DNA from 2 places in the Inquilinus ginsengisoli genome. Region 1 is predicted to be linked to the other one. Evidence: predicted binding sites of a transcription regulator. Region 1 holds the regulator's gene; the other holds the start of a gene.

Region 1 (15,334 bases):
GCTCGCCCTCGGCCTGGCGCTGTTCGTCATCACCTTCATCGTCCTGGCATTGGCCAAGCTCCAGCTCATGCGGCTGCAGCGCAAGGCAGGGAGCTAGACCGCCATGCAGATCGCCTCTGCCCGCTACGCCCGCCGCCGGGCGACCAACGCGGTGATGCTGACCATCTCCCTCGGTGCAGCGCTGTTCGGACTGCTCTGGCTGGTCTGGATCCTGGCGACGCTCTTCATCAACGGCGTCGGGTCGCTCAGCGTGACCCTGTTCACGGAATCGACCCCGGCGCCGGGCTCCGACGGGGGCGGGCTGCTGAACGCGATCTACGGCAGCTTCCTGATGACGCTGATCGGCACGGTGATCGGCACCATCGTCGGCATCATGGCCGGCACCTACCTCTCGGAGTTCGGGAAGACCAGCCGCCTCGCCGAGGTCATCCGCTTCGTCAACGACATCCTGCTCAGCGCCCCGTCGATCGTGATCGGCCTGTTCGTCTACCAGGTCCTGGTCGCGGGCCTGTTCGGCCACTATTCGGGCTGGGCTGGGGCGGTGGCGCTGTCGATCATCGCGATCCCGGTGGTGACCCGCACCACCGAGGACATGCTGCGGCTGGTGCCGAACACCCTGCGCGAGGCGGCGTCGGCGCTGGGCTCGCCGCAATGGAAGGTGGTCACCCAGGTCTGCTACCGCGCCGCGCGCAACGGCATCATCACCGGCGTCCTGCTGGCGATCGCGCGCATCAGCGGTGAGACGGCGCCGCTGCTCTACACCTCGTTCAGCAGCCAGTTCTGGAGCGCGGACATGGGGCAGGCGATCGCCAACCTGCCGGTGACGATCTACCAGATGACGCTGAACAGCACCGATCCGCGATCGGTCGAGCTGGCCTGGAGCGGGGCGCTCCTGATCACCGTGACGATTCTCCTCCTCAACATCATCGCCCGGGCGCTCTCCTCGCTCGGCAGCAAGCAGGGCTGACGGTCATGACAGGCAATGGTGCGCAGGTGACGACGCTCGACATGAACATCAATGTCGACCGCCCGACCGGCCTCGGCCGCGACCTCCGCGAGAAGGTCACGGTCCGCAACCTGTCCTTCTTCTACGAGGACCATGAGGCGCTGAAGAAGATCAACCTGCCGCTGTACGAGCGCTGCGTCACCGCCTTCATCGGTCCCTCGGGCTGCGGGAAGTCGACCCTGCTGCGCATCCTGAACCGGATGTACGATCTGTACCCGAAGCAGCGCGCCACCGGCGAAGTGCTGCTGGACGGCCAAAACATCCTGGCGCCGAAGCAGGACGTCAACCTGCTGCGCGCCCGGGTCGGCATGGTGTTTCAGAAGCCGACGCCGTTCCCGATGTCGATCTACGACAACGTCGTCTTCGGCATCCGGCTGTACGAGAAGCTGGACCAGGCCGAGATGGACAGCCGGGTCGAGGCGGCGCTGCGCCGCGCCGCGCTGTGGGACGAGGTCAAGGACAAGCTGAAGAAGAGCGGCACCAGCCTGTCCGGCGGACAGCAGCAGCGCCTGTGCATCGCCCGCACCATCGCGATGCGGCCGGACGTGCTGCTGCTCGACGAGCCGACCTCGGCGCTCGACCCGATCTCGACCGCGAAGATCGAGGAGCTGATCGACGAGCTGAAGACCGACTACACCATCGCGATCGTCACCCACAACATGCAGCAGGCGGCCCGCGCCGCCGACTTCACCGCCTTCATGTATCTCGGCGAGCTGGTCGAGTTCGGCGAGACTTCGGAGCTGTTCACCAGCCCGAAGAACGAGCGGACGCACAGCTACATCACCGGCCGCTTCGGCTGAGCTCCCGGTCAGGAAGGGTCCGCACCATGGCTAATGAACATATCGTCAAATCCTTCGATCAGGAGCTCGAGGCGCTGCGCCGCACCATCGTGCAGATGGGCGGCCTGGCCGAAAGCCAGCTCGAGCTCGCCATCCAGGCCGTGGTCCGCCGCGACGCCGACCTCGCCGGCCGGGTGGTGCGCAGCGACGAGCAGATGGACGCCTACGAGACCTCGATCGACGCCCAGGTGGTGCAGATCCTGGCGCTGCGCCAGCCCTTCGCCGGCGACCTGCGCGAGGTGGTCTCAGCCCTGCGCATCGCCTCGGACCTGGAGCGGATCGGCGACTATTCCGCCAACATCGCCAAGCGCTCCCTGGCGCTGGCCCAGGTGCCGGTGGTCCGGCCGGTGGCGACGCTGCCGCGCATGGGCCGGATGGTGCAGCAGATCATCAAGGACGTGCTCGACGCCTACACCGAGCGCGACCTGGAGAAGGCGTTGTCCGCCTGGCGCCAGGACGAATCGGTCGACGACCTCTACACCAGCCTGTTCCGCGAGACCCTCACCTACATGATGGAGGATCCGCGCAACATCACGCCCTGCACCCATGTGCTGTTCATCGCCAAGAACATCGAGCGCATCGGCGACCACGCCACCAACATCGCCGAGCTGATCCACTTCCTGCTCACCGGCAAGCCGATCAAGGATGCGCGCCCCAAGGGCGACTCATCCTCCTTCACCGTCGTCATCCCCGAGGCAAAGTCGGAGGATAGCCCATGAGGGCCGGCATTCAGCCGCTGGTTCTGGTGGTCGAGGACGAAGTCGACCTCGTCACCCTGCTGACCTACAACCTGGAGCGCGAGGGCTTCCGCGTCCTGGCCGCCTATGACGGCGAAGAGGCGCTGCTGCTGGCCAGCGAGCAGCGCCCCGACCTGGTGCTGCTGGACTGGATGCTGCCGCATCTCTCGGGCATCGAGGTCTGCCGGCAGCTGCGCCGCGGCGCCAAGACCCGCGACATCCCGGTGATCATGCTGACCGCGCGCGGCGAGGAAGGGGATCGCGTCCGCGGCCTCGATTCCGGCGCCGACGACTATGTCGCCAAGCCGTTCTCAACGCCGGAACTCCTGGCCCGGATCAAGGCGGTGCTGCGCCGGACCTCGCCGTCCAGCGCCGGCGACATGCTCAGCTACGCCGATCTCAGCATGGATCTCGGCGGCCACCGCGTCCGCCGCGGCAACCGCGACGTCCATCTCGGCCCCACCGAGTTCCGCCTGCTGCGCCACTTCATGCAGCATCCCGGCCGGGTGTTCAGCCGCGAGCAGCTGCTCGACATCGTCTGGGGCCACGACGTCTATGTCGAGCCGCGCACCGTCGACGTGCACATCCGCCGCCTGCGCAAGGCGCTGAACGACGACACCGAGATCGACCTGATCCGCACCGTCCGTTCGGCCGGCTACTCGCTGGACGTCCAGGCCCAGGCCTGATCCGCCGCCAGGCGGGCTCTTATGATCGTGCCGACCCGTAGTCTCGACCCCGGATTCGGAGGCGTCGCATGAACAAGGATTCCTGGCTGTTCCTTCGGCTGTGGTTCCGGTCGCCGCTCAAGATCGCGGCCTGGGCGCCCTCCAGCCCCGCTCTGGCCCGGGCCTTCGCCCGCCATGTCGACCCGCGGGTCGAGGACCCGGTGCTGGAGCTCGGCGCCGGCACCGGCAGCATCACCGAGGAGCTGCTGGCGACCGGACTGCCGCCGGAGAAGCTGATCGTGGTCGAGAAGATGCCGGAGCTGTGCGCCGTGCTGCGCCGCCGCTTCCCGGGCGTGCGGGTGCTGGAGGGCGACGTTGCCGACATCGGCACGATGCTGGAGGCGGCCGGTGTCATCAGGCTGTCGACGGTGGTGTCGACCCTGCCGATCATCTGGTTCCCGCTCGAGCTGCAGCGCCGCATCATCGACGCTGCCTTCACCCGGATGGGCCGGGCCGGCCAGTTCCTGCAGATCACCAACCAGATCCTGTCGCCGCTGCCGCGGCGCAAACTGGGGCTGCGCGGGCGCTTGGTCGACTTCGTCTGGCGCAGCCTGCCGCCCTCGGGCGCCTGGAGCTATCGCCGCGACGGCAAGGGGATGATCGACGCGACCTGATCCCGGCTTCGGACAGCAAAAAGCCCGCGACGCCGGACCGGCATCGCGGGCTTTTTTGGGGAGCAGGGAGCGCCGGCCTACTTGCCCGGCGCGCTGGGAACGAACCAGCCGGCCGGCAGGCCGTTGGTCTGGCGGCGCGGCTCGCCGGCGTCGGCGACCTGCTGGATCGCCGGGCGGTTGGCCTTGGCCGAGGCCACGCGGACCGGCGGGGCGTCGGGGATCGGCGCCATGCGGGTCGGGGCGGCGGTGGCGCGGACCGGCGGCGCAGCCGGAACCGCCGCCGCGACCCGGACCTCGGGCGCCGGGGCGCGGGCCACCGGCTGGGCGTCCGGGATCGGCGCCATGCGGGCCGGCGGCGGCAGCACGCTGCGCGTCACCGGGGTTGCCGCGGCCACCTGGCTGCTGCCGTCGGGGATCGGGGCCATGCGGACCGGGGCCGGCACCACGACGGTGCGGGCGGCCGGGGCCACGGTGGCGACCTGGACGGCGCCGGCGTCGGGGATCGGCCGCATCTGCACCGGGGCCGGCTGCACCGTCCGGGCGGCCAGGGCGGCCACCGGATTCTGCTGCACGGCGCGGTAGGCGCTCGACCCATCGGGGATCGGCTGCATCGCCGCGACCACGGTGGTGCCGCGCATCGACGAGCCATCGGGGATCGGCTGCATGGCTGCGACCACGGTCGCACCACGCATCGACGAGCCATCGGGGATGGGTTGCATGGCTGCGACCACGGTCGCACCACGCATCGACGAGCCATCGGGGATGGGTTGCATGGCTGCGACCACGGTGGTGCCGCGCATCGACGAGCCGTCGGGGATCGGCTTCATCGCCGCGACCACGGTGGTGTTGCGGGTCGCCGGGATCTGCCGGTCGATCTGGGCCGCCGCGTACTGGGTCATGCGGTCGGGCGCGCTCTTGCCGGGCAGGATGCCGGCGATCTGCGGCGCGATGATGTCCATGTAGCGCCGGGTCTCGCGCGGCAGCGGCCGGCCTTCCTCGACGTATTGGCGATAGCGTTCCGGCCCGGCATTGTAGGCGCCGAGGAAGCCGGGATAGCCATAGAGGTCGTACATGTCGCGGATATAGGCCGCGCCGGCGATGATGTTGTCGCGCGGGTTGTAGGCATCGCCGCCCAGGCCGTGCTGGTAGCGCAGCTCGTCATACGTGCCGGGCATCACCTGCATCAGGCCCATGGCGCCGGCGGTGCTGGTGATCGGCTGGCCACCCTTCCAATGGGTCTGGCCGCCGCTTTCCACCTGCATTACGGCGCGGATCCAGGCCTCGGGCACGTCGAAGCGACGCGACGCCTCGTGAATCTCGGCACCCCAGGGGCCGCTCGCGACCACGGGCTTCGGCTTGGGCGCCTCGGCGCAGGCGGCCAGCAGGCCGGCAAGCAACGCGGTGGCCGCAACAGCCCTGGTCCAGCGGGTTGTCCCTGGCATATTCCCCTCCATGCTCCCCCGAATCGCAAAGACCGACGGCGGCGCCGCAGGCCCCAACATTAACGCAGGCGATTAACGTATACGGATAAGTCCTTCATTCAAAGTACAAAACGCCGACCAGCCTGTCCCCCAGACGGTCGAACAATTGTCAGGAATGCTGACCGAGAGCGGGCAGGTCGTCGAGCGAAATCGTCACATGCACGATGCCGGGCTCGTCGGCCACATCTTCGCGGGCGAAGCCGAGCTCTCCCGCCATGCGCAGCATCGTGACGTTTTCACGCAGCACCTCGCCGTAGATCCGCTTCAGGCCGCGGCTGCGGGCATAGGCGATGATCTCGGTCATCAGCCGGGACCCCAGCCCGTGGCCCTTCAGGTCGGACCGCACCATGATGCCGTATTCGGCGGTCTCGTTGTCCGGGTCGGCGATGATGCGCACGGCCCCCAGCAGCACCCTGCGCCCGTCCTCCTCGGCCTCGGCCACCAGCGCCATCTCGCGGTCGTAGTCGATCTGGGTCAGCCGGGCGGCGAATTCGTGGCTGAAGCTGCGCATGGTGCTGAAGAAGCGCAGCCGGACATCGGCCGGGGCCGATCGCTGCAGCATCTCGCGAATCGCCGGCTCGTCCTCCGGCCGCACCGGCCGCAGCACGATCTCGCGCCCGTCGCGCAGCACCAGCCGCTCGACCAGTCGCTGCGGGTAGGGGCGGATGGCGAATCGCGGCGTGCCCACCGGCAACGGCGGCCGCACCCTGATTTGGGCGTCCAGCGCCTGCACGCCGGCGGCATCGGCCAGCAGGGGATTGATCTCGAGCGCGGCCACCTCGGACAGGTCGGCGGCCAGCTGCGACAGCTTCACCAGGGTCAGGGCGATGGCGTCGAGGTCGGGCGGCGGCCGGCCAGGATAGCCCTGCAGCAGCCGCCAGACCCGGGCGCGGGCCATCAGCTCGCGCGCCAGCACGGCGTTCAGCGGCGGCAGGGCGACGGCACTGTCGCCCAGCATCCCGGCGGCGGCGCCGCCCTGGCCGAAGCGCAGGATCGGGCCGAACAGCGGATCCTCGCCGATAGCCAGGATCAGCGGGTGCGCCTCCGACCCCGCCGCGCTGCCGGCCGGCGCCACCGGGATCCGATAGGCCTCCAGCAACGACCGGGCCTCCGATTCGGCCAGGGTCGACCGGCCCTCAACCAACGCAGCCGCGATCGCCGCCCGGGCCGCCTCGGTGTCGGGCACGAAATCCTCCGGCAGGGCCGGCGGCGTCTCCATCAGCGACTTTTGGTTCCGGCGATGGCGGGCGAGGTGCATGAACGCCCGCGCCGCCTGGCCGGGGGTGGCGTAGCCGGGGATCCGCGCCTCGGCCAGCAGGCGTCTGGCCGCGACGGCGGCGGCGCCGGTTCCCAGCCAGCTGGTCAGCACGGGCGGCCGCCGGCCGTTGCGCGCCGTCGCCTGCGCCACCGACTGCACCATCGCCCGCGCCGCGGGGATCGGATCGGCAAGCGCGCTGGGACCGTTCAGCACCAGCACGGCATCCTTGCCCGGATCGGCCAGCAACGCATCGAGTGTGCGGGCATAGCGCTCGCCCGTGGCGTCGCCGCGGATGTCGACCGGGCCGATGGCATCGACCGGGTTGCCGAGGCTGTGGCCCGGCAGCGCCACGTCCAGCCGGGCCAGGGTCTCGGGCGACAGGGCCGCCACGCTGCCGCCGGCATCGGCCAGCGCCTCGGCCGCCAGCACGCCGATGCCGCCGCCATTGCTCAGGATCGCCAGCCGCTCGCCGTCGACGCGCAGGCCGCCGGCCAGGGTCTCGACCGCGTCGAACAGCTCGGCCAGGTCGAACACCCGCAGCATGCCGGCGCGGCGGAAAGCGGCGTCGTAGACCGCGTCCGGCCCGGCCAGGGCGCCGGTGCGGCCGGCCTTGATCACCACCACCGGCTTGGTGCGGGCGGCGATGCGCCCGGCCGACATGAACTTCCGGGCCTGGGTGACGGTCTCGACATGCAGCAGGATCGCCCGGGTGCGGCCATCGGCGGCCAGCCAGTCCAGCAGGTCGCCGAAATCGACATCGGCCATGTCGCCCAGCGACACCGCGTGGCTGAAGCCGATGCCGCGATGGGTGGCCCAGTCCAGCACCGCGGCGGCGATGTCGCCGGACTGGCTGACGAAGGCGATGTCGCCGGCCAGCGGCGCGACATGGCCCAGGCTGGCGTTGACGCCGTGATGCGGGGCCATCAGGCCCAGGCAATGGGGCCCGACGATGCGCAGCAGATGCGGCCTGGCCGCGTCCAGCATGGCCTGGCGCAGCCCCGCGCCTTCGGGGCCTGCATCGAGGCCGGTGGTGACGACCACGGCGGCGCGGGTGCCGCGGGCGCCCAGCTCGGCGATCAGCCCGGGCACGGTGGCCGGCGGGGTGGCGATCACCGCCAGCTCCGGCCCGACCGGCAGGGCGGCGACCGAGGGGTAGGACGGGGCGCCGCCGAAGGACTGGATCCGGGGGTTGACCGCCATCACCGGCCCGCCGAAGCCACCGGCGAAAAGGTTGCGGGCCAGCACGGCGCCGACCGAGCCCGGACGGCGGCTGGCCCCGATCAGGGCGATCGAGGCCGGGCGGAACAGGGCGTCCAGGTTGCGGACCGACATCGCGCGCTCCCGGCAGGGGCCGTGCGCTGAGAGTCGCCCAGCAGGCCGGGCGGCTCAAGGACGATGTCGGTCGGGGTGCTTACTCGGCGGCGGTCTTCTTGTCGGCCTTGGCGCGCTCGATGCCGGCGACGATCATCTCGGCGGCCCGTTGCGGCCCGTCCCAGCCCATGATCCGGACCCACTTGCCCTTTTCCAGGTCCTTGTAATGGGCGAAGAAGTGAGAGATCTGGTCGCGCAGGATCTCCTGCAGGTCCTCGTAGCTCTGCACCTTGGCGTAGTAGGGGTGCAGCTTCGACACCGGCACCGCCAGGATCTTCTCGTCCTCGCCGGCCTCGTCCTCCATCAGCAGCACGCCGACCGGCCGGGCGCGCAGCACGGCGCCCGGCATCACCGGCTCGCGCCCGACGACGATGACGTCGACCGGGTCGCCGTCACCCGACAGGGTGTGCGGGATGAAGCCGTAATTGCCGGGATAGGCCATCGCGGTGTGCAGGAAGCGGTCGACGAACATCGCGCCCGACTCCTTGTCGAGCTCGTACTTCACCGGCACCCCGCCCATCGGGTTCTCGATGAGGACGTTGACGTCGAAGGGCGGGTTCACGCCCACCGGGATCTTGTTGATATCCATGACGGCCCTGGTCGTTCCGAAGGGGTATGGGCGCGGACCATAATGCGGACCGCGCCCCAGGGCTAGTGCCGAGGCGTTCCGCCGATGCGGATCACCCCATCTTTTTTGTGCGCTGCAGCGAGGGAACTATCGCCGCTGCGGCAGCGCGTCGTAGGCGGCCAGCGCCGCGGCGGTGACGATCTCGGTCACCGTCGCGCCCATCTGCACCACCTGCGCCGGCTTCTCCAGGCCGCACATCAGCGGCCCGATCAGCGAGGCGCCGGCCAGCTTCTGGAGCATCTTGGCGCCGATATTGGCCGCGTTCAGCGCCGGCATGATCAGCAGGTTGGCAGGTCCCGACAGGCGGGCGAAGGGGTACAGCCGCTTCATCAGCTCATGATCGAGCGCGACCTCGGCGGTCATCTCGCCGTCGTATTCGAAATCGACCCCGCCGGCCTTGGCGCGGGCGTCCATGATGGTGACGGCGTCGCGGATGCGCTGGGTGAACTCCCGCATCGGCTGGCCGAAATTGGAGGAGGAGACGAAGGCCAGCCGCGGCTCATGCCCCAGCGCCCGCGCCTTGGCCGCGGCCTGCAGCGCGATGTCGACCAGCAGTTCCGGGTCCGGCCGCTCATGCACCGTGGTGTCGGCGATCAGCACCGTGCCGCCGCGCACCGTCAGCATCGACAGGCCGAAGGGCACATGGTCCGGCGCCGGGTCGATGACGCGGGTGATCTCCTCGAAGCAGGTGGTGAAGTTGCGGGTCAGGCCGGTGACCATGGCGTCGGCGTCGCCATGCGCGACCATGCAGGCGGCGAAGATGTTGCGGCCCTGGTTGACCATGCGGGCGACGTCGCGCTGCAGCAGCCCTTGGCGCTGCAGCCGGCGCCACACGAAGTCGATGTAGCGTTCGTTGTGGCGCGACAGCCGGGCGTTGTGGATCTCCAGCTCGGCGATGGTGGCCTCGGGCAGGCCGATCCGGGCCATGGTCTCCCGCACCCGCTCCTCGCGCCCGATCAGGATCGGCGTGCCGTAGCCGGCGGCGCGGAAGGCGATGGCGGCGCGGATGGTGCGCTCCTCCTCGCCCTCGGCGAACACCACGCGGGTGTCGGCCGACGCCACCTTGTCGAAGATCAGCTGCAGCTTGTCGACGGTCGGGTCCAGCCGGCGGCGCAGGCTCTGGCGATAGGCGGCGACATCGGTGATCGGCTTGCGCGCCACGCCCGATTCCATCGCCGCCTGGGCGACGGCCAGCGGGATCTCCTCGATCAGCCGCGGGTCGAACGGCACCGGAATGATGTATTCGGGGCCGTAGCGCAGCCGGCGGCCGGAATAGGCGCTGTCGACCTCATCCGGCACGTCCTGGCGGGCCAGCCGGGCCAGCGCGTGGGCGGCGGCCAGCTTCATCGCCTCGTTGATGGTGCGGGCGCGGACGTCCAGCGCGCCGCGGAAGATGTAGGGGAAGCCCAGGACGTTGTTGACCTGGTTGGGATAGTCCGACCGGCCGGTGGCGATGATGGCGTCCGACCGCACCGCCTTGACCGCGTCCGGCGCGATCTCCGGGTCCGGGTTGGCCAGGGCGAAGATGATCGGCTTGTCCGCCATCGACCGGACCATCTCGGGCGTCATCGCGCCCTTGACCGACAGGCCGATGAAGACGTCGGACCCGGCCACCGCCTCGGCCAGGGTGCGGTGCGGCGTGTCGACGGCATGGGCCGCCTTCCACTGGTTCATGCCCTCGGTGCGGCCCTGGTAGACCACGCCCTTGCTGTCGCACAGGATGATGTTCTGCGCCGGGGTGCCCAGCGACTTGAACAGCTCGACGCAGGCGATCGCCGCGGCGCCGGCGCCGTTCAGCACCATGCGGATGTCGCCGATGGTCCGGCCGGTCAGCTCCAGCGCGTTGATCAGCCCGGCCGCGGCGATGATCGCGGTGCCGTGCTGGTCGTCGTGGAACACCGGGATGTCGAGCAGCTCGCGCAGCCGGGCCTCGATGATGAAGCAGTCCGGCGCCTTGATGTCCTCGAGGTTGATGCCGCCGAAGGACGGCCCCAGGAAGCGCACGCAGTTGACGAATTCGTCGACGTCGCGGGTGTCGACCTCGAGGTCGATGCCGTCGATGTCGGCGAAGCGCTTGAACAGGACGGCCTTGCCCTCCATCACCGGCTTGCTGGCCAGCGCGCCCAGGTCGCCCAAGCCCAGCACCGCGGTGCCGTTGGAGATCACGGCGACGATGTTGCCCTTGGCGGTGTAGTCGTAGGCCGCCGCTGGATCGGCATGGATCCGCAGGCAGGGCGCCGCCACCCCGGGGGAATAGGCCAGCGACAGGTCGCGCTGGGTGGTCAGCGGCTTGGTCGCACTGATCTCCAGCTTGCCGGGGCGGCCCTGGGCGTGGAAGGCGAGGGCGTCGTCATCGAGCGATGATGTGGTCATGATGTCCGGCGGCGCTGGGTGGATGCGGGGCCGATCACTGGACCTTCGCCGCAACCGACCGTCAAGCCCTTCCGACTGTGGCTCTTCTGCAACGCCAAGATCTCTTCGCACTGCACCCAAAAGAGGCCGCTTGCGCAACGCAGCGGCAATCCCGTATCTCTCGGCTCTACTCCAATTCCAGGGAGGATCGTGCAATGACCAATGTTCATCTCTACCGCGGCAAGACCGCCTGAACGTCTGCACGATCAGATCTCGTCGACTCACGACCTGATAGCTTCCCTGCACTGACCTGATCGCTGCCGACACCGCCGGACGGACCCCAACGGGCCGTTTCCGACGCCTCCGCATCCGATCCTCGTCCTTCAACCTTCCACCCCATTCCGTCCCGCATTCCGCGTGACGGATTCGCCCCGTCCGACCGCTACAGGTCCGACCCTCATCGGCCCGACCCGTGTCGGCCGGACGGTTCATCAACCTCCAAACCGATTTGGAGACCATCATGTTCGTTTCGAACGAGAAGCGTGCCTTCCGTCCGTCGCTGTCGCTCATCGTCGTCGCGTTTGCGGAGCTGGGTCGCGTCCTCGTGACGCCGCGCCGAAAACCCCGCGACACCGATTCGCTGAGCGAATACCTCAGACGCGACGTCGGGCTCAGATCTTGAAACGGGAGCGGGGCGGGGCCTTCGGGCACTGCCCCGCCGCTTCCCGTCGCTAGATCCCACCGGCCTGTGCCCGACCTCCGTGTCGGGCGCGAGGCTTGGGTTATCGACGCTATATAGGAACTAAATCACATGTACGCATATCGCGCGCCGCCCCTGCCGGCAGCGCCGCCGGTGCGGCTTGTCCCCATGGTCACGTCGCAGGATCGCGCCGTGTTCGCCTCGCTGCGGGTGCTGCCCGACCAGGCGGGCTTCGTCGCCTCCAACGCCGAATCCATCGCCGAGGCGGATGAGATGCCCTGGTGCGTGCCGCTCGGGGTCTGCGATGCCACCAATGGTGGGGTCGTCGGCTTCGTCATGCACGCGCTCGACCCGGATGAAGGCCGGCGCTGGATCTACCGGCTGATGATCGACGCCCGGTTCCAGGGCCGCGGCTTCGGCCGCGCCGCCCTGCGCGCCACGCTGGCCATCCTCGACCGCCTGCCGCGCAGCGAGCGGGTGATGCTCGGCGTAGACCCGGCCAACCTGGTGGCGCGCCGGCTCTACGCCGCCGAGGGCTTCGTCGAGACCGGCGAAATGCTCGGCGACGAGCTGGTGATGCGCCGGGTGCTGCAACGCTGACCCGGGGCCGCCTGTCCGGCGGCCCCGGACGCGTCGCATCCCGTCGATCGGCAATGGAGATTGAGAGTGATTATCAATCTTAGTATGATCCGAGTCGCAGCGGCGCCATCCGCCATGGGGGAGGGGGCGCCGCGGATCCGGTTCCGGATCGCCGGCCGCCTGTGGTCGGTGGGCTTCGGCGCGGGGATCGGGCGGGGCGCCGCCGGGAAAACCACCCTGCGGCGCAACCGCGTTCCGGCCCCGGTACCCCACCTGTCGCAAGGCGACGCAAGGGCGTGAGAAGTGTGGGAAAGGCGTGCTAAGGTCCGCCCTTCGCCCATCCGATCCCCGAGCCCCGTGTCGACAGCCTTGCCCGACAGCAGCACCCCCGCGACGACCGAACCGCCCGTCACGCCGATGATGGCGCAGTATCTGGAGGCCAAGGCGGCCCATCCGGACTGCCTGCTGTTCTTCCGCATGGGCGATTTCTACGAGATGTTCTTCGACGACGCGGTCAAGGCCGCGGCGGCGCTCGACATCGCCTTGACCAAGCGCGGCCAGCACCAGGGCGGCGACATCCCGATGGCCGGGGTGCCGGCGCACAGCCACGAGGCCTATCTGGCCCGGCTGATCCGGCTGGGCTTCCGGGTGGCGCTGTGCGACCAGACCGAAAGCCCGGACGATGCGCGCAAGCGCTCCGGCAAGACGCTGGTGCGGCGCGAGGTTGTGCGCGTGGTCACCCCGGGCACGGTGACCGAGGACGGCCTCTTGGAGCCGCGCAGCGCGAATCACCTGGTGGCGCTGGCCGAGGTCGCGGGCACCCTGGCGATCGCCGCGGTCGACATCTCCTCCGGCGACCTGGTGACCGAGCCGACCGCGCCCGACCGGCTGGGCGCCGCGCTGGCCCGGTTCGACCCCAGCGAGATCCTGCTGCCCGAGCGGGTGCTGCAGAATCCGGCGCTGTTCGAGCTGCTCGGCGACTGGAAGATGCGGCTGACGCCGCAGCCCAGCGCCCGCTTCGACAGCGAGAACGGGCGGCGCCGGCTGCAGGATCTGTTCCGGGTCGGCACCCTCGATGCCTTCGGCAGCTTCGAGCGGGCCGAGGTCGCCGCCGCCGGCGCCCTGGTCGACTACATCCAGCTGACCCAGAAGGCGCTGCCGCGGCTGTCGCCGCCCCGCCGCCTGCCGCGCGGCGCGGTGATGGAGATCGACGTCGCCACCCGCCGCAACCTCGAACTGACCCGCACCCTATCGGGCGACCGCCGTGGCAGCCTGCTGGCCGCGATCGACCGCACCGTCACCGGCCCCGGCGCCCGCATGCTGGCATCGCAGCTGGCGGCGCCGCTGACCGACCCGGCGGCGATCGGCGAACGGCTCGATGCCGTCCAGGCGCTGGTCGAGGACGGGCGGCTGCGCGACGACCTGCGCACCCTGCTGCGCGCCTGCCCGGATGGCGAGCGGGCGCTGACCCGGCTGGGCCTCGGCCGCGGCGGCCCGCGCGATCTCGCGGCGATCCGCGACGCGCTGCGCCAGGGCACCGCCCTGCGCGACCGGCTGGGCGCCCCGCGCTTCCTCGACCTGCCGCCGCTCTTGTCCCGCGCCGCGGCGGAACTCGGCGAGCATGACGGGCTGATCGACCGGCTGGCCCGGGCCTTGGCGGAGGAGCTGCCGCTGCTGATCCGCGACGGCGGTTTCATCGCCGCGGGCTACCTGCCCGAGCTGGACGAGCTGCGCACCCTGCGCGACGAGTCGCGCCGGCTGATCGCGGCGCTGCAGCAGCGTTACGTCGACGAGACCAAGATTTCGACGCTGCGCATCCGCCACAACAACGTCATCGGCTATCACGTCGAGGTCTCGGCCAACCAGGCCGACAAGCTAACCCAGCCGCCGCATATCGGCACCTTCATCCATCGCCAGACCATGGCCTCGGCGATGCGCTTCACCACGGTCGAGCTCGGCACGCTGGAGCGGTCGATCGCCGAGGCGGCGGACAAGGCGCTGGCGATCGAGTTGCGGCTGTTCGCCGACCTGGTCGGCGAGGTCACCGGCCGGGCCGAGGCAGTGTCGTCCGCGATCCGCGCTTTGGCCGGCTTCGACGTCGCCGCGTCGCAGGCCGAGCTGGCGGTCGAGCGGCGCTACTGCCGGCCGCGGGTGACCGACGACACCGCCTTCCGCATCAGGGGCGGCCGCCACCCGGTGGTCGAGATCGCGCTGGCCGAATCCCAGGGCGGCGCCTTCGTCGGCAATGACTGCGACCTGTCGGAGGAGCGTCGGCTGTGGCTGCTGACCGGCCCGAACATGGCCGGTAAATCCACCTTCCTGCGCCAGAACGCGCTGATCGCCGTGCTGGCCCAGATGGGCGGCTTCGTGCCGGCCGAGGATGCCGAGATCGGCGTGGTCGACCGGCTGTTCAGCCGGGTCGGCGCCGCCGACGACCTGGCGCGCGGCCACTCCACCTTCATGGTCGAGATGGTCGAGACCGCGGCGATCCTGAACCAGGCCGGCCCGCGGGCGCTGGTCATCCTCGACGAGATCGGGCGCGGCACCGCCACCTTCGACGGGCTGTCGATCGCCTGGGCCTGCGTCGAGCATCTGCACGAGACCACGCGCTGCCGCGCGCTGTTCGCCACCCATTACCACGAGCTGACGGCGCTGCAGGCGCGGCTGTCGCGCCTGTCCTGCCACACCATGCGGGTGAAGGAGTGGCAGGGCGACATCGTGTTCCTGCACGAGGTCGCGCCGGGCACCGCCGACCGGTCCTACGGCATCCATGTCGCCCGGCTGGCCGGGCTGCCGGCCGCGGTGATCGGCCGGGCCGAGGAGGTGCTGGAGGCGCTGGAGCAGGGCAAGCAGGGGCGCAGCGTCGCCCGGCTGGTCGACGACCTGCCGCTGTTCTCGGCGGCGATGGCGCGGCCGACCACGCTGGCAGAGGCGGCAGGCCCGTCCGAGGTCGAATCCGCGCTGGCGGAGATCGATCCCGATGCGATGACGCCGCGCGAAGCGCTCGAACGGTTGTATGCTTTGAAGGCGCTGCTCACCTAAGA
Region 2 (15,334 bases), on a different contig from region 1:
GAGTCGCAGGGCCGGATGCAGCTGCAGGGCGACCCGGCCTTCGAGATCCAGTCCGCCGTCACCCCGGGCTGGGAGGCGCTGATCCTGCATTCGGAGGACCCGATCCTGCAGGACAAGCGGGTACGCCAGGCCATCGTCATGGCGCTGGACCGCGCCACCATCGCCAACGCCGTGACCTTCGGCGGCTCGACCTTCTCGGCGACGCCGGTGCCGGCCTTCAGCCCCTACCACTCCCAGGCCCAGACCGACGCCCTGCCCTTCGATCTGGAGCGGGCCAAGGCCCTGCTGGCCGAGGCCGGCTACAGCGGCCAGCGCATCGTGCTGACCGCCAACAAGCGCTACACCGAGATGTACGATTGCGGCGTGCTGGCCCAGGACATGCTGCGCAGCGCCGGGCTGAACGTCGAGCTGGAGGTGCTGGAATGGACCGCCCAGCTCGACGCCTACCAGACCGGCAAGTTCCAGACCCAGTCCTTCTCCTATTCGCCGCGGCTCGACCCGCTGGGCCAGTGGGAGCGGATCATCGGCACCCAGCCGCGCAAGATCTGGAAGGACCCGCGCGCCATCGCCCTGCTGGCCCAGGCCAACGCCGCCACTGACCCGGCGAAGATGCAGTCCGTGCTGGACCAAATCGGCCGGCTGTTCACCGAGGAGGCGCCGGCCGCCAGCCTGTACCTCCACAGCTCCGACTACGCCGTGGCTAGGCGCGTCGCCGGCTTCACCGTCTGGCCGGCCGACGCCGCCCGGTTCTGGGGCGTGTCGATCCGGAAATAATCCGCTCCTACCCCGCCGCCCGCCGGGATTCCTCGACCGCCACCCGGCCGGGGCGGCCCAGCGCCTTGGCCACGGCGTCGAGGCGGCGGTCGACCGCGAAGCCGGTCAGCGCCTCCTCGTCGGCCGGCAGGGTCAGCACCACCGCATCGCCAGAGAAGGCGAGGCTGGTGCGCTCCAAGAGCGAGGTGGCGCCGCCGGTCAGGGTGTGGGCGAGGCGCAGGGTCTGGCCCAGGATCAGGGCGCGGGTCCGGGCGGCGTCGGTCAGCAGCTCCAGCACCGGCCGGGTCAGCGCGTCGCCGAGATCGGCGCCGTAGCGGACATAGACCGCGGCGGCCAGGAACACGCGCTCGGCATGGTCGAGCCCGGCCACCGGCATGCGCAGCACCCGCAGCCAGGCGTGCTCGGCGCGGTAGTCGGGATGCTCGAACCAGCCGATGTCGGAGAGCAGGCTGGCGGCCTGGCGCAGCCGGGCCTCGTCCGCGGTCTCGTCGGGGAAGGCCGAGCGGGTCCATTCCGCCACCACCTCGGCATGGCCGAAGCGGTCGAGCCGGTGGGCGATCTCGGCGGCGGCGAAGATCAGCGGGTCGCGCGCCTGGTCCTCCGGCGACAGCAGGTCGAACAGGTGGCCTTCGCGGAGGCCGAGGGCGGAGAACACGATGCGGGCCGGGCGCAGCGCCTTGAGCACGCCCTCCAGCACCAGCGCCGCCATCGGGAGCATCTCGACCCGGCGGCGCGAGATCGAGGCGCCGGACAGCGCCCCCTTGCTCTGCTTCGCCACCAGCCCGACGAAATCGGTCATCGCCGCGGTCGGCACCGTGTACTGGTGGATGATGTGCAGCGGGTGGTTCTCGCGCTCCATGTACAGCTTGGCGATGGCGCGCCAGGCGCCGCCGACCGGATAGAAGCTGCGGCCGGAATAGCGCGACAGCCAGCCCTGCTGCGCCAGCGTGTCCTGCACCACGCTGCGCGCCTCCTTGCGCGCGCCGGTCTCGTCCATCAGCCGGAACGGGCCGAGCGGCAGGGTCACCTGCTCGCCGATGTCGCCATGGTCGAGCCCGACCAGCTCGAGCGAGCCGCCGCCGAGGTCGCCCATCACGCCGTCGACGTCGCGGATGCCGGAGATGACGCCCAGCGCCGACAGCCGCGCCTCCTCCACCCCGCTGATGATGGTGATCGGCAGGCCGCAGCGGCGCTCGACCTCGGCGACGAAGTCGGCGCCGTCCTCGGCCTCGCGCACCGCCGCGGTGGCCAGCACGTCGACCCGGTCGACGCCCATGCCTTCGAGCAGCCGGGTGAAGCGGGCGAGGTTGTCCACCGCCAGGGCCACCGCGTCCGGCGCCATGCGGCGGGACTGGCCCAGGCCGCGCCCCAGCCCGCACATGACCTTCTCGTTGAAGATCGGCACCGGTGACCGGGTCACCCGGTCATAGACCACGAGACGGATGGAGTTCGAGCCGATGTCGATGACACCCACCCGCCCGGGCCTGGACGGCACGATCGGTCCGATACGAAACACCTGACCTCAGATCCTCATTCCGTGGGCTTGACCAGACGGCGTGGAGCCCGTTTCGCATCCTTCAGCGCGCTGCCCCGGCCCGACAGGCTGGGGTTGGTCATGAAGTAGGTGTGGGCGCTGAAGTCATCCGCCTCCGGCGCGTCGAGCCGATGATAGCGGCCATCGGCATCGAGCATCCAGGTGTTCGTTTCGTCCTTCAGGTTGGCCAGCATGATCTGCTCCATCACCTGCTGGCGGACGGTGGCGTTCTCGAGCGGCACCAGGGTCTCGATCCGGCCGTCGAGGTTGCGCGGCATCCAGTCGGCCGAGGACAGGAACACCTTGGCCTGGCGCGACGGCAGCTTCTGGCCGTTGCCGAAGCACAGGATGCGGGCGTGTTCGAGGAAGCGGCCGACGATCGAATGCACCCGGATGTTGTCGGACAGGCCCGGCACGCCGGGGCGCAGGCAGCAGATGCCGCGGATCACCAGGTCGATCTCCACCCCGGCCTGGGAGGCGGCGTAGAGCTTGTCGATGATGTCGGCGTCGACCAGCGAATTCAGCTTGACCCAGATCTGCGCCGGCTTGCCGGCCTTGGCGTTGGCGATCTCGGCCTGGATCAGATCCATGATCCGGTTGCGCAGATACAGCGGCGCGATCGCCAGCTTCTCCATCTGCGCCGGCTTGGCGTAGCCGGTCATGTAGTTGAACATCGCCGCCGCGTCGCGGCCCAGCACCGGGTCGCAGGTGAAGAAGCTGAGGTCGGTGTATACCTTGGCGGTGATCGGGTGGTAGTTGCCGGTCCCGAAATGGGTGTAGGTGCGCAGGCCGCCCTGTTCGCGCCGCACCACCATCGAGACCTTGGCGTGGGTCTTGAGGTGGATGATGCCGTAGACCACCTGGGCGCCTGCCCGCTCGAGGTCCCGGGCCCAGCGGATGTTGGCCTCCTCGTCGAAGCGGGCCTTCAGCTCGACCATCGCGGTGACCGACTTGCCGGCCTCCGCCGCCTCGACCAGGGCCTGGACGATCGGCGAGTCCTTCGAGGTCCGGTACAGGGTCTGCTTGATCGCCACCACGTCGGGGTCGCGCGCCGCCTGGCGCAGGAACTGCACGACGATGTCGAAGCTCTCATACGGGTGGTGGACGACGATGTCCTTGGCCCGGATCGCGGCGAAGCAGTCGCCGCCGAAGTCGCGCACCCGCTCGGGGAAGCGGGCGTTGTAGGGCGGGAACAGCAGCTCCGGCCGCTCGTCGACGATCAGCTTCTTGGTGTCGACCAGGCCGAGCAGCCGGTCCATGGCGAAGACGTCCTCGTCCTTCACCTTCAGCTTCTCGCAGACGAAGCGGCGCAGCGATTCCGGTACCTCGGCCGAGACGGCGAGGCGGATGACGATGCCCTTGCGCCGGCGCTTCAGCGCGCTTTCGAAGGTCTTGACCAGGTCCTCCGCCTCTTCGTCGATCTCCATCTCGCTGTCGCGGATCACCCGGAACACGCCGCTGGCATGCGGCGTGTAGCCGGGGAAGAGACGGTCGAGGAACAGCTTGACCACGTCCTCGAGCAGCACGAAGCGGATCGGCAGGCCCGGCAGGCGGGTGAAGCGGTCGAGCTGCGGCGGCAGCGGGACGATCGCCTCCATCTCCTCATGCGCGTCCTCGTCGTTGGTCAGCGCCAGCGCCAGGCAGAGGCCGAGATTGGGGATGAAGGGGAAGGGATGGGCCGGATCGATCGCCAGCGGGGTCAGCACCGGGAACATCTGGCCCAGGAAGCGTTCCTCCAGCCAGGCCTTCTCGGTCTTGGTCAGCTCGTCGCGGGAGACCACGGCGATGCCGGCCGCGCGCAGCTCCTCGCTCAGCGCCCGCCAGCAATGCTGCTGGTCGCGCATCAGCTCCTGCACCCGGGTCGCGATCTCGCCCAGCTGCTGCGCCGGGCTCAGCCCCTCCTGGCTCGGCGAGGCGACGCCGAGGGCGACCTGCGCCTTCAGCCCGGCGACGCGGACCATGTAGAACTCGTCGAGGTTGCTGGCCGAGATCGACAGGAAGCGCAGCCGCTCCAGTAGGGGGTAGCGGGTGTTGTAGGCCTCCTCCAGCACACGCTGGTTGAAGGCCAGCCAGGACAGCTCGCGATTGATGAAGCGTTCGGGCGAATCCACGGCGATCGCAGGCGGGACGGGGGCGCGCACGGTGTCCGGCGCCTCGGCGGGAAGGGCCTCGGCGGTGGTCTGCAACATGCTCACGGGTCGCCTCCGAACCTTCATCGATCGCAACAAAACTGTAATATCAAGCCCTTATCCGGCTCGATTTCAGACCCACTATACACAAGCCCGAACCGGAAGCGCCATGCCCCGGTCTGGGTTGTCGACCCTGCCGCCGATGATGGCGATGCCGAGGCCCGGCCACCTCGACCTTGCGGACTTCGTACCCTTCATCCGGCGGTTTCATTCGCGTCTCAAAGCTTCAATGAAATCCGAAATCGCCACAAGGCGCGCGCATCGACGATCAAAATTCCATCAACATATCAGCCGGAGGGAGCACCGAAGCGTGGGCGCTCCCGGCGCCAGGGCGCCGGGAGCGGTATCGTCACTTCGCGAGCGCGGCCTTCTCAATCACCGCAGCGACTTCGCCGGCATGGACGACGAGGGAGGCATGGCTCCCCGCGACCTCCGTCGTCTGGGCCTTCATCCGGGCGGCAAACATCTTCTGGGCCTCGGGCGCGAGCAGCTTGTCCTTCGTGCTGATCACGAAGAAGGTCGGCTTGTCGCGCCAGGCGACCGTGTCGACCGGAGCCGCAAACGCGGCGTAGCTCAGCGGAAGCTGGGAGTTCGCCAGGGATTCGGCGATCTTCGGGGGAAGGTCGGCCGCGACCGCCGCCGGAAACACCTTGGGATCGATGGTGAGGTTGCCCTTGGCGTCGGGATGGATGGCCTTGCCGCCTTCGGTGGCCGGGCCGGCATCGGCCAGGGACTTCAGGGATTCCCCCCGATCGGGCGCGAAGGCGGAGACGTAGACCAGCGCCGAGACCTTGGGATCGTTGCCCGCCTCCGTGATCACCACGCCGCCCCAGGAGTGGCCGACCAGAACGGTCTTGCCGTCCTGCTTCGCCAGCGCCTGCCTGGTGGCCTCGACATCCGCGGCGAGGGATGTGAGGGGGTTTTCGACGAGGGTGACGGTGTAGCCCTTCTTCGTGAGGATATCGGCAACCGGCTGCCAGCTGGTCTGGTCGACGAAGGCGCCGTGGACCAGCACGATGTTGTGAGCCGACCCTGGGGGCAGGCCCGCCGACTGGGCGGGCGCGGCAAGTGTTCCGGCCATGACGATGGTGGCGGCCGAGAGTAGAAGATTTCGCATGGATTGGTCCTGTTCGGGATATCGGACGACGGAATTTGGGGGGAATGGGCGGGCGTTTCTGTAAAGCCGCGGCTCTGCCATGTCCCGTTCGGCGAAATGGCCTGCCGCGCCACGCGTTGGTCCGCCCGGGCGGACGCATTGGTCTGCCCGGGCATCAGATGGCATGGAGGCGTTTCGGACGATAGGCTGCCATCGTCCGAATATTGTGTTCGATCGTCCGCGGGCCTAAGCTCGACTGTATGGACATCCTCGCCGAAGTGCTCGATCGCGTTCGCCTTGGCGGGACCCTGCTGTACCACTTCGAGCTCGGCCATCCCTGGGGCGTGGCGCTGCCGGAGCGCCCCTACGCCCTGTTCCACTATCTCAGCCGTGGCTCGGCGACCTTCGCGCTCGGACCGGGACAGGAACGGCCCATGACCGAGGGCGACCTCGTGGTCGTGACGCGCGGCGCTCCGCACATCTTCTATACGGATCGCCTGACGACACCGCTTTCGGTTGTGGACCTCGATCGATCGCGCCCGTATTCCGGCGTCATCCGTCACGGCGGCGACGGACAACCGTCCTCGACGATGATCTGCGGCAACTTCACCATGTCGCGCCCCTCGCGCGGCAGCGTGATGGAGCTGCTTCCGCCCGTGCTTCTCCTGAAGCCGGCGGCGGATGGCGACTGGCTCGAGGCGATCCTGCAGCGCATGGTCAGCGAGTCGGCGCTCGAGCGTCCCGGGCAACGCGTCGCGCTGTCCCGGCTGACGGAGCTGCTGTTCGTCGAGGTGCTGCGCAGCTGGATCAGGTCTCTCCGCCCGGGGGAGGGCGGATGGATCGGCGCGATGGCGGACCCGCAGATCGGGCAGGCGCTTCAGCTGATCCATGAACGACCGGACCGGCCCTGGACGCTTCACGAGCTCGGGCAGCATGTCGGGCTGGGCCGCTCGACGTTCTCGGCGCGCTTCACCCGGCTCGTCGGCCAGCCGATGCAGCGCTATCTGATCGCACGCCGCATGGCCGACGCGGCATTCCTGCTCGAATCCAGCGACGAAGGGATCGCGCAGATTGCCACCCGGGTCGGCTACGAGACCGCGGCAGCATTCTCGAAGCTGTTCCATCGTCACCACGGCCTGTCGCCCGGCCGCTTCCGCGCCGCCCGGCGCCCTGATTCCGGCCGGGGGCAAGGCGACGACGGCATGGAGGCGGAAGCCGTCGATTGACATGGAGCGGGCTGAGGTCCGCGCCGGCCGTCACCCCACCCCGCCCGGCCGCACCCCGAGATCGTGCAGCGACAGCCGGAAGCAGGTCAGCGCCGGCGACAGGAAGCGGCTGGCCGGGCTGTCGATCATGCCGCCGATGATGGCGATGTCCCGGCCCGGCCGGATCCCGGCCTCGTTCAGCCGGCGGTAGACGCCGACCGCCATCCGCTCGTTGCTGACCAGCAGCGCCGTGGCAGCGGCCCCTGCCCCAGCAGCGCCCCGGCCAGGCGGTAGCCGCCGGCCTCGGCCATCTCCTCCGACCGCACCAGCGTCGGGTCGAACTCGAGTCCGTGCCGGGCCAAAGCGCGGCGATAGCCGGCCAGCAGGATATGGCCGCGCATCAGGTCGTGCCCGTTGCTGGCCAGCCCGATGCGGCGGTGGCCGAAGCCGACGAAGCGGTCGACCGCGACAGGGGCTTGGGACCGATCACCCGGGTCGGCTTTCGACCCCCAAGCGGACATGTGCTGGCGACAGCGGGCACCCGCGATATCGAAGCCATCGACCGCGCTTTGGGCACCAGGTGGTGACATAGGTGAGTTCGCCGTCGTCGATGCCGCGACGGATCAACAGGCCGCGGGTCCAGAGCCCGGGTGCCGGCGCGGCGTATTCCTCGGCATCGAGATCGGCAAGCGGGCGGTAGGCCCATCACCCCCTCCCGGGAGCAACGGCAACACGCCGAAGCATCGGCGTGGCGGCTCCGCCGCGCCGATGCGTTTCATCCAGGCTCAGGCGATGTTGGGCTCGCCCATGGCGGGGTCGGAGACGCTGGGGGTGCCATCCTCCATGCGGCCGGCGAAGCGGCGGGAGAACAGGTCATCGCCTTCGACCGTGACCGAGAAGTCGTACCACCGGCCCTGACGATCCAGAGGCAGATGGATGGTCGACTGGGTGTGGGCCGGGACGGGCTGCGGAGCCGGCATATCGAGGCCGGGCAGCTTGTAGGCATTGGCCCAGACGGTGAAGGCGCACGGCGAATCGCCGTTGTTGACGAGCGTCACGGCCAGGCTGGAGGCCTGGGTGTCATAGGCGACGGTCACCTCCGGCTCCGGGCCAGGGTTGGGGTCGCCTGGGATGACGGTGCCGATGAAGTGGCGGTGGAAGCCGTTGGGTCCCAGCACCCACAGATCGTATGCGCCGAGATCGGCGGCCGTGTCCCACTCCCCGGTCAGCTGCTTGCCGGCCTCGACCGAATAGCGGCGGGGGATGCGGTCGAGATGCAGCTTGTCATAGACGTGGAAGACGGCGCCGGCATCGCCGGTATTGAGGAAGTGCAGCCGCATCCGCTTGGCTGGGCCATCGGCGTCGCCATTGACGTTGAGCTCATAGGGCAGGGCGCGGGAGGGCTTGGTGCCGCGGGCCTGGACTGGAGCGCTCTGGGCGCTGGGGTCCGGCAGGGGAACCTGAGGCAGGGCCTCCTGCTGCGTCCGCCGGGCGTCGGCCTGGGCCCGGGTGATCGAGGGCAGGCTGGGCAGGCGCTCGGTGTTGGGGTCCTTGAAATTGAAGGCGGTGGTCAGGTCGCCGCAGATGGCGCGGCGGTATGCGCTGATGTTCGGCTCACGCACGCCGAAGCGCTGTTCCATGAACTGCAGGACGGAGGTGTGGTCGAAGAGCTGGGAGTTGACCCAGCCGCCCCGGCTCCACGGCGACACCACATAGCAGGGCACGCGGTTGCCCGGCCCGAACACATTGCCGTCCGGCCCCGGCTGCTTCTTGGTGCCCGGGGGAACCGGCCAGGTGAAGCGTTCGAAGGCAAGATCCTCGTCCGACACGGTGGAGGCGCCGGCGTGAGAGCCATCGGGGTTGAGGGAGTGCAAGGCCGGCGGCGGGGCGTGATCGAAGAAGCCGTCATTCTCGTCGAAATTGACGACCAGGACGGTCTTGCTCCAGACCTCCGGATTGGCGACCAGGGCGGCGAGCACCTCCTGGGTGTACCAGCCGCCCTGGACCGGGCTGGACGGGCCGGGATGCTCGGAGTAGATCTCGGGTTGGACGATCCAGGAGATCTGCGGCAGCCGCCCGGCCATGACATCGGCCCTGAACTCCTCCAGCAGTCCGCCGGCTGGCATGGTGTTGCCGGCGCCCTTGTACAGGGGCTGGGCCTTGTCCTGCGACGGGTCCCAGGGGATGAAGGGAGAACCGTCCGGGCGGTTGCCGATCGCTTCGCTCGCCGCGCGATACTGCCGGAACGAGATCAGCATGTTGTCGTCGTAATTCTCCGGCATGTTCTGATAGACCTTCCAGGAGATGCCGGCCTGCTGCAACCGCTCCGGGTAGGTCGTATAGGTGAAGCCCTCGGTCGACGGACCGCAGGTGTCCCATTCATTGACGACCATGGCGACACCCTGCCCGCTCGGGCCGTTGGTGCCGGTCCACAGGAACAGCCGGTTCGGGATCGTGCCGCCCAGCAGCGAGCAATGGTAGTTGTCGCAAAGGGTGAAGGCATTGGCGAGGGCGAACTGGAAGGGGAGTTCCTCTGCCCGGTAGTAGCCCATCGACTGGTTCTGCTTGAACTCCGGCCAGTTGGTCATCAGGCCGCTGGCCCAGGCCGCCTGGGTGTCGCTCCAGGTATGCGGGGTGCCCTTGACGCGCTGGGCATTGCCGCGCTTCTCGTCGAGGTGATAGGGCATCACCACGCGGCTGCCGTTGGACTGCTGGAACACGCTGGCGCCGCCTGGCAGCGGGATGGTGAATCGGTCACCGAAGCCGCGGACCCCGGCCATCGTCCCGAAATAGCTGTCGAAGGAGCGGTTCTCCTGCATCAGCACGACGATGTGCTCGACATCCTTGATCGAGCGTGTGGCGTTATTGGCCGGGATCGCGAGGGCCTGGCGGATGACCGGCGGAAAAGCGGTCATCGCTGCGGCGGCGCCGGCGACCGAGCCGGCGGTCTTCAGGAAATCGCGCCTGCTTTCAGACGTCATGAGGGGTTCTCCGAACAAGAGCTTGTCACCCAAAGTATTGGGCGGGTGTTCCTGGGTATTCCTGGGTCTTCTATGGCAAATCAGGAGAAATAACCTCGGTGCCGAGATGAGTGGCACAGTCGACGTGAGATCACCTTATGCGGATTTGTCTTTAATCTACATTTGTTGCAAAAAAATGTCATATCTTCATATTTTAATCATTAAAGTATTTTAATAATCCCATTTCTGAAACAATAATAACTATACTTTATTGTACTATAAAAATCTGCGTAAGCCGCGAAGTCCGGCTTAAGAATTGTCAATGCGCCCTTACCAGTAACACTGAAGGATCCTATGCTGGCTACTTACGATTTGTTCATCTGGCCCGCATTTCTCATACCCCCCTATACCCTGCGCCGGCCGAATGGTGAGTTTCCGCAACCCACCCACCCTTCCCACCCTCGTCCTGAGCAGTCCCGGTCCTACCCTCCCAGGCGCATCAGGTCGCTCTCGCGCGGCACCAGCTCCAGCGGCCACAGCGCCTGGACCGTGCCGCCGCCATAGGCCTCGGCATGGTCGGGCATGGTCGCCAGCAGCGCCTCGGCCAGGCGCACCCCGAGGTCGTGCAGCGACAGCCGGAAGCAGGTCAGGGCCGGCGACAGGAAGCGGCTGGCCGGGCTGTCGATCATGCCGCCGATGATGGCGATGTCCCGGCCCGGCCGGATCCCCGCCTCGTTCAGCCGGCGGTAGACGCCGACCGCCACCCGCTCGCTGCCCACCAGCAGCGCGGTCGGCAGTGGTCCGTCCCGCAACAGCCCCTCAGCCAGGCGATAGCCGCCGGCCTCGGTCATCTCCTCGGTCCGCACCAGGGATTCGTCGAAGCCGATGCCGTGCCGGGCCAGGGCGCGGCGATAGCCGGCCAGCAGGATATGGCCGTGCATCAGGTCGTGCCCGTTGTTGACCAGCCCGATGCGGCGATGGCCGAAGCCGGCCAGCCGGTCGATCGCCACATCCGCCGCCTGTTCGAAATCGAGGTCCAGCCAGGGATGGTCGCCGCCGGATTCGCTGCGGCCGAGGGCGGCGAAGGGAAAGCCACGTTGGATCAGGTAGTCCAGCCGCGGGTCGATCCGCCGGGTCCAGGGGATCAGGATGCCGTCGGCCAGGCGGCGTTCGACCACCCGGCGCAACTGCGCCTCGTGGTCGCCGTCCGGCGTGTTCAGCAGCACGATCAGGTCCAGCCCATGGCGGGCCAGCACCTCCTGCACCCCGCTGAACAGACCGATAAAGAACGGCTCGCCGTACAGCTCGGCGCCGCTGTAGGTCTGCAGCATGAAGGCGATGGCGCTGGTCGACCCCTGGCGCAGGCTGCGGCCGGACTGGTTCGGGGAGTAGCCGAGTTCCGCCGCCGCTGCCAGCACCCGGCGCCGCGTCTCCGGGTTCACGTCGCCGCGGCCGTTGAGGGCGCGGGAGACGGTCCCGATCGAAATGTTCAGGTGCTTCGCAAGCTCGCGGATTCCCAAGCGATTCTCTCCCTCCGGCGGCGACAGAGTGCAACCGAACCACCGGGTGACGCCACAAGCCGATTGACAGCCCGAATTGTCCTACACCACTATCACATCAACTACCGTAAACGTTTACGGCGACACAATCATACGTTTGGCCAAGAAACCGGTGGCCGAGACGAAGGGAGCGAAACCAGTGCGAGCCATCCTCGTGGGATGCGGTGCCATGAGCCGCGCCTGGTTCAGCGCGGCGGCCGAGATCGACGGTCTCGAGATCGTCGGCCTGGTCGACCTGGACCTGGAGCGGGCGCGGTCCCGCGCGGCGGAGTTCGGGCTGGCCCAGGCCGAGATCGGCACCGACCTGCCCGCCCTGCTGGAGCGGCTGAAGCCCGACCTGCTGTTCGACGTGGTGGTGCCGGGCGCCCGCCGCGACGTGGCGCTGGCCGGCTTCGCCCATGGCTGCCACGTGCTGAGCGAGAAGCCGATGGCCGACAGCATGGCCGCGGCGCGCGACATGGCCGCCGCGGCGAAGGCGGCCGGCCGGGTGCACGCCATCATCCAGAACCGCCGCTATCTCGCCGGCATCCGGCGGATCCGCCGGCTGGTCGAGAGCGGCGCGATCGGCACCCTGACCGGAGTGCATTGCGACTTCTTCGTCGGGCCGCATTTCGGCGGCTTCCGCGAGGAGATGGAGCATGTGCTGCTGCTGGACATGGCGATCCACACCTTCGATGCGGCCCGCCTGGTCGCCGGCCGGCGCCCGGTCGCGGTCTATTGCCATGAGAGCAACCCGGCCGGGTCCTGGTACGCCCATGGCGCCAGCGCCCATGCCATCTTCGAACTGGAGGGCGGCGGCGTCCTGACCTATCGCGGCAGCTGGTGCGCCGAGGGCCTGCGCACCAGCTGGGAGAGCGCCTGGCGCCTGACCGGCACCCGCGGCAGCCTGAGCTGGGACGGCGCCGAGGAGTTCCGGGCCGAGGTCGCCACGGACAAGCGCGACGGCCTGTTCTTCGCCCCCGAGGCGATCGCGGTGCCGCCGCTGGACCCGGCCGACCGGGTCGGCGGCCATCTCGGCGTGATGCGCGACTTCGTCGACGCCATCCGCGCCGGCACCGAGCCCGAAACCGTCGGCCACCAGAACATCCACAGCCTCGCCATGGTCTTCGCCGCGATCGACAGCGCGCGCCAGGGCCGCCGCGTGGCCATCCCGACCACCGAGGAATCATGAGCCCCAACCAGACCCCGCCCGCGCGAACCGGGCACCAGGACATCCGCATCGGCACCATGGTCCGGGCCAATGCCGACGACCCCGCCGGCTATATCAAGGCGATCATCGCCCACGGCTTCGAGAGCATCGAGCCGTTCTTCTGGCAGACGCTGGGCGGCAAGGATATTCCGCGCCTGGCCGGCCAGATCCGCGAGGCGATCGGCGACAGCGGCGTCACCATCGGCGCGCTCGGCATCTTCGGCAACCCGCTGGAGGACCAGGCGCAGGACCGCGAGACCCTGGCCGGGTGGGAGGCGCTGATCGACCACGCCCACCTGTTCGGCACCGACATCGTCTCCGGCTTCACCGGCCGGGTGCGCGGCAAGCCGCTGGAGGACAGCCTGCCGCGCTTCAGGCAAGTGTTCGGCCGGCTGGCGAAACGCGCCGCCGACAAGGGTGTGCGGCTGGCCTTCGAGAACTGCCCGATGGAGGGCAGCTGGAAGACCGGCGACTGGAACATCGCCCACAACCCGGCGGCCTGGGAGCTGATGTTCGACGCCCTGCCGGACGACAATCTGGGCCTGGAGTGGGAGCCCTGCCACCAGCTGTACTACCTGATCGACCCGGTGCCGCAGATCCGCCGCTGGGCGCCGAAGATCTTCCATGTCCACGGCAAGGACGCCACGGTGCGCTGGGACGTGGTCAAGGAGCACGGCGTGCACGGCCGCGTCCCCTTCGCCTTCCACCGCACCCCCGGCTTCGGCGACACCGACTGGACCCGGGTGATCACCGAGCTGCGGCTGGGCGGCTTCCGGGGATCGATCGACATCGAGGGCTGGCACGACCCGGTCTATCGCGGCGACCTGGAGATGACCGGCCAGGTCGAAGGCCTGCGCTATCTCCAGCGCTGCCGCGGCGGGGGGTTCGTCGCCAATCCGGGGTGAGGCGTCGCGCGGACAATCAACCAAAACAGTGGAGGAAGCTTATGACCAGGACCTTGCGACTTCTGTTGGGAACCGCCGCCCTTCTGGCCTCCGCCACCCTGGCCCAAGCCGAGCCGGTGACGCTGGAGGTCTGGACCCATGACGAGGACGAGACCAAGTTCACCTACGTCTTCGTGAAGGAATTCCAGGCCCAGCACCCCGACATCACGGTCAATCTCAAGCACGTCAACTTCGCCGACGTGGTGAACGACGCCATGCGCGCCTACGCCGCCGGCTCGGCCCCCGACGTCATCGGCATCGACAACCCGGAAACGGCGATGTTCGCGGCGCGCAACGTGCTGCTGGACCTGTCGCCCTATGTCGAGCAGTCGCAGGTCATCAAGGCCGACGCCTTCTATCCCGGGCCGCGCAACTCCTCGACCTGGGATGGCAAGCTCTTCGCCATCCCGCGTGCCTCCAACACCCTCGCCCTCTACTACAACGCCGACATGTTCAAGGCGGCGGGGCTCGACCCCGACAAGCCGCCGCAGACCTGGGATGATCTCTATCAGGCGGCGAAGAAGCTCACCGACCCGGCCAAGAACGTGTACGGCCTCGCCTTCTCCGCCATCGGCACGGAAGAGGGCACCTTCCAGTTTCTGCCCTTCATCCAGAGCGCCGGCGCCGATTACGACAGCGTCGGCTCGGACGGCGCGGTGCGGGCGCTGGAGTTCTGGCAGAAGCTGCTGGACGAGAAGCTGGCCTCGCCGGACACGCTGATCCGCAGCCAGTATGATTCGACCGGTACCTTCAACGCCGGCAATGCCGCCATGGCGATCTCCGGCCCGTGGGAGCTGCCGCGCATGGCCAAGGAGGCCAAGTTCGACTGGCGGGTCGCGCTGTTCCCGATCGAGAAGGACGGCAGCCCGCGCGCCTCGGCCCTCGGCGACTTCAACAACGTGATCTTCAAGACCTCCAAGCATCCGAAGGAGGCGTTCATGCTGCTGGAGTACATCTATTCGCAGAACCACCGGATCTGGAACGAGTTCGGCCTGCTGCCGCCGGTCCAGGACGCCAAGGCCGACTCGCCGCAATGGCCGAAGGCCTATGCCGTGTTTACCGAGCAGATGCAGTACGCCCGGCCGCGCGGCCCGAACCCGGACTGGCCGAAGATCTCCAAGGCGATCCAGACCGCGATCCAGTCGGCCCTGACCCATCAGTCGGACCCCAAGACCGCGCTGCAGACCGCCCAGGCGACGATCGACCGCGTGCTGAAGAAGTGAGGCGGATCGGCACCATCGCAGCAACACCGAGTCCCCCCTCCCCTTGTGGGAGGGGGCCAGGGGGAGGGGGTTGTCGATGACGCGCGCCCAGGCCAGCCAATCGCTGACCGATCGATCGGTCAATTCCCGCTCCGCTCCGGCGGCGCGGGGCCTCTCGCGCCTGCCCCTGCTCCGCACCCTGCGGGACGGCAGCGGCTTCGATGTCGTGCTGGTGCTGTGCGCGGTCGGCTACCTCCTGGTCTTCGCCGCCTTCCCGCTGGTCTATACGCTGGTCATGTCGCTGCAGCAGGTCGACATGTTCTCGCTGGCCTCCTTCGACCGGCCCTTCGCCGGGCTGGACAACTACCGCGACGTGTTCAGCCGGCCGGAGGCGCTGCAGATCCTGAGGAACACGGTGATCTTCGTGGTGCTGTCGATCACCTTCCAGCTCGGCATCGGCTTCGGCCTGGCGCTGTTCTTCCAGCAGCCCTTCCCGGGCGCGACCTATATCCGCGGCGTGTTCCTGGCCGGCTGGATCATGCCGGCGCTGGTGGTCGGCGCGATCTGGAAATGGATCCTGGCCGGCGATTTCGGAGTGCTGAACTACGCCCTGACCAGCCTGCACCTGACCGGCGGCAAGATCTTCTGGCTGTCGGACCCCGACTTCGCCCTGTTCGCGGTG

Evidence for each region. Region 1 encodes PhoB, which activates phosphate uptake and scavenging genes when phosphate is short. Its sites were predicted from a motif close to TNTCATAAAACTGTCA; they were not measured.
Region 2: the regulator PhoB is predicted to act here: its motif matches at 4,529-4,544, upstream of E9232_RS20360 (RNA degradosome polyphosphate kinase).

The regions. Positions count from the first base shown of each region.
Region 1 covers NZ_JAVDPW010000009.1:266,451-281,784, forward strand. The annotation lists gene pstC (phosphate ABC transporter permease subunit PstC) at 1-97, shown strand, start outside; gene pstA (phosphate ABC transporter permease PstA) at 104-967, shown strand; gene pstB (phosphate ABC transporter ATP-binding protein PstB) at 973-1,806, shown strand; gene phoU (phosphate signaling complex protein PhoU) at 1,833-2,564, shown strand; gene phoB (phosphate regulon transcriptional regulator PhoB) at 2,561-3,268, shown strand; gene E9232_RS25325 (class I SAM-dependent methyltransferase) at 3,337-3,921, shown strand; gene E9232_RS25330 (transglycosylase SLT domain-containing protein) at 3,999-5,363, opposite strand; gene E9232_RS25335 (bifunctional acetate--CoA ligase family protein/GNAT family N-acetyltransferase) at 5,512-7,992, opposite strand; gene ppa (inorganic diphosphatase) at 8,072-8,620, opposite strand; gene E9232_RS25345 (NADP-dependent malic enzyme) at 8,747-11,032, opposite strand; gene E9232_RS25350 (hypothetical protein) at 11,532-11,693, shown strand; gene E9232_RS25355 (GNAT family N-acetyltransferase) at 11,823-12,311, shown strand; gene mutS (DNA mismatch repair protein MutS) at 12,708-15,332, shown strand.
Region 2 covers NZ_JAVDPW010000007.1:147,912-163,245, reverse strand. The annotation lists gene E9232_RS20370 (ABC transporter substrate-binding protein) at 1-774, shown strand, start outside; gene E9232_RS20365 (Ppx/GppA phosphatase family protein) at 782-2,290, opposite strand; gene E9232_RS20360 (RNA degradosome polyphosphate kinase) at 2,305-4,497, opposite strand; gene E9232_RS20355 (alpha/beta fold hydrolase) at 4,847-5,695, opposite strand; gene E9232_RS20350 (AraC family transcriptional regulator) at 5,854-6,819, shown strand; gene E9232_RS20345 (substrate-binding domain-containing protein) at 6,850-7,023, opposite strand; gene E9232_RS20340 (type 1 periplasmic-binding domain-containing protein) at 6,996-7,319, opposite strand; partial or broken gene E9232_RS20335 (IS701 family transposase) at 7,369-7,503, opposite strand; gene E9232_RS20330 (phosphocholine-specific phospholipase C) at 7,584-9,779, opposite strand; gene E9232_RS20325 (LacI family DNA-binding transcriptional regulator) at 10,241-11,278, opposite strand; gene E9232_RS20320 (Gfo/Idh/MocA family protein) at 11,430-12,488, shown strand; gene E9232_RS20315 (sugar phosphate isomerase/epimerase family protein) at 12,485-13,411, shown strand; gene E9232_RS20310 (ABC transporter substrate-binding protein) at 13,453-14,673, shown strand; gene E9232_RS20305 (carbohydrate ABC transporter permease) at 14,750-15,334, shown strand, end outside.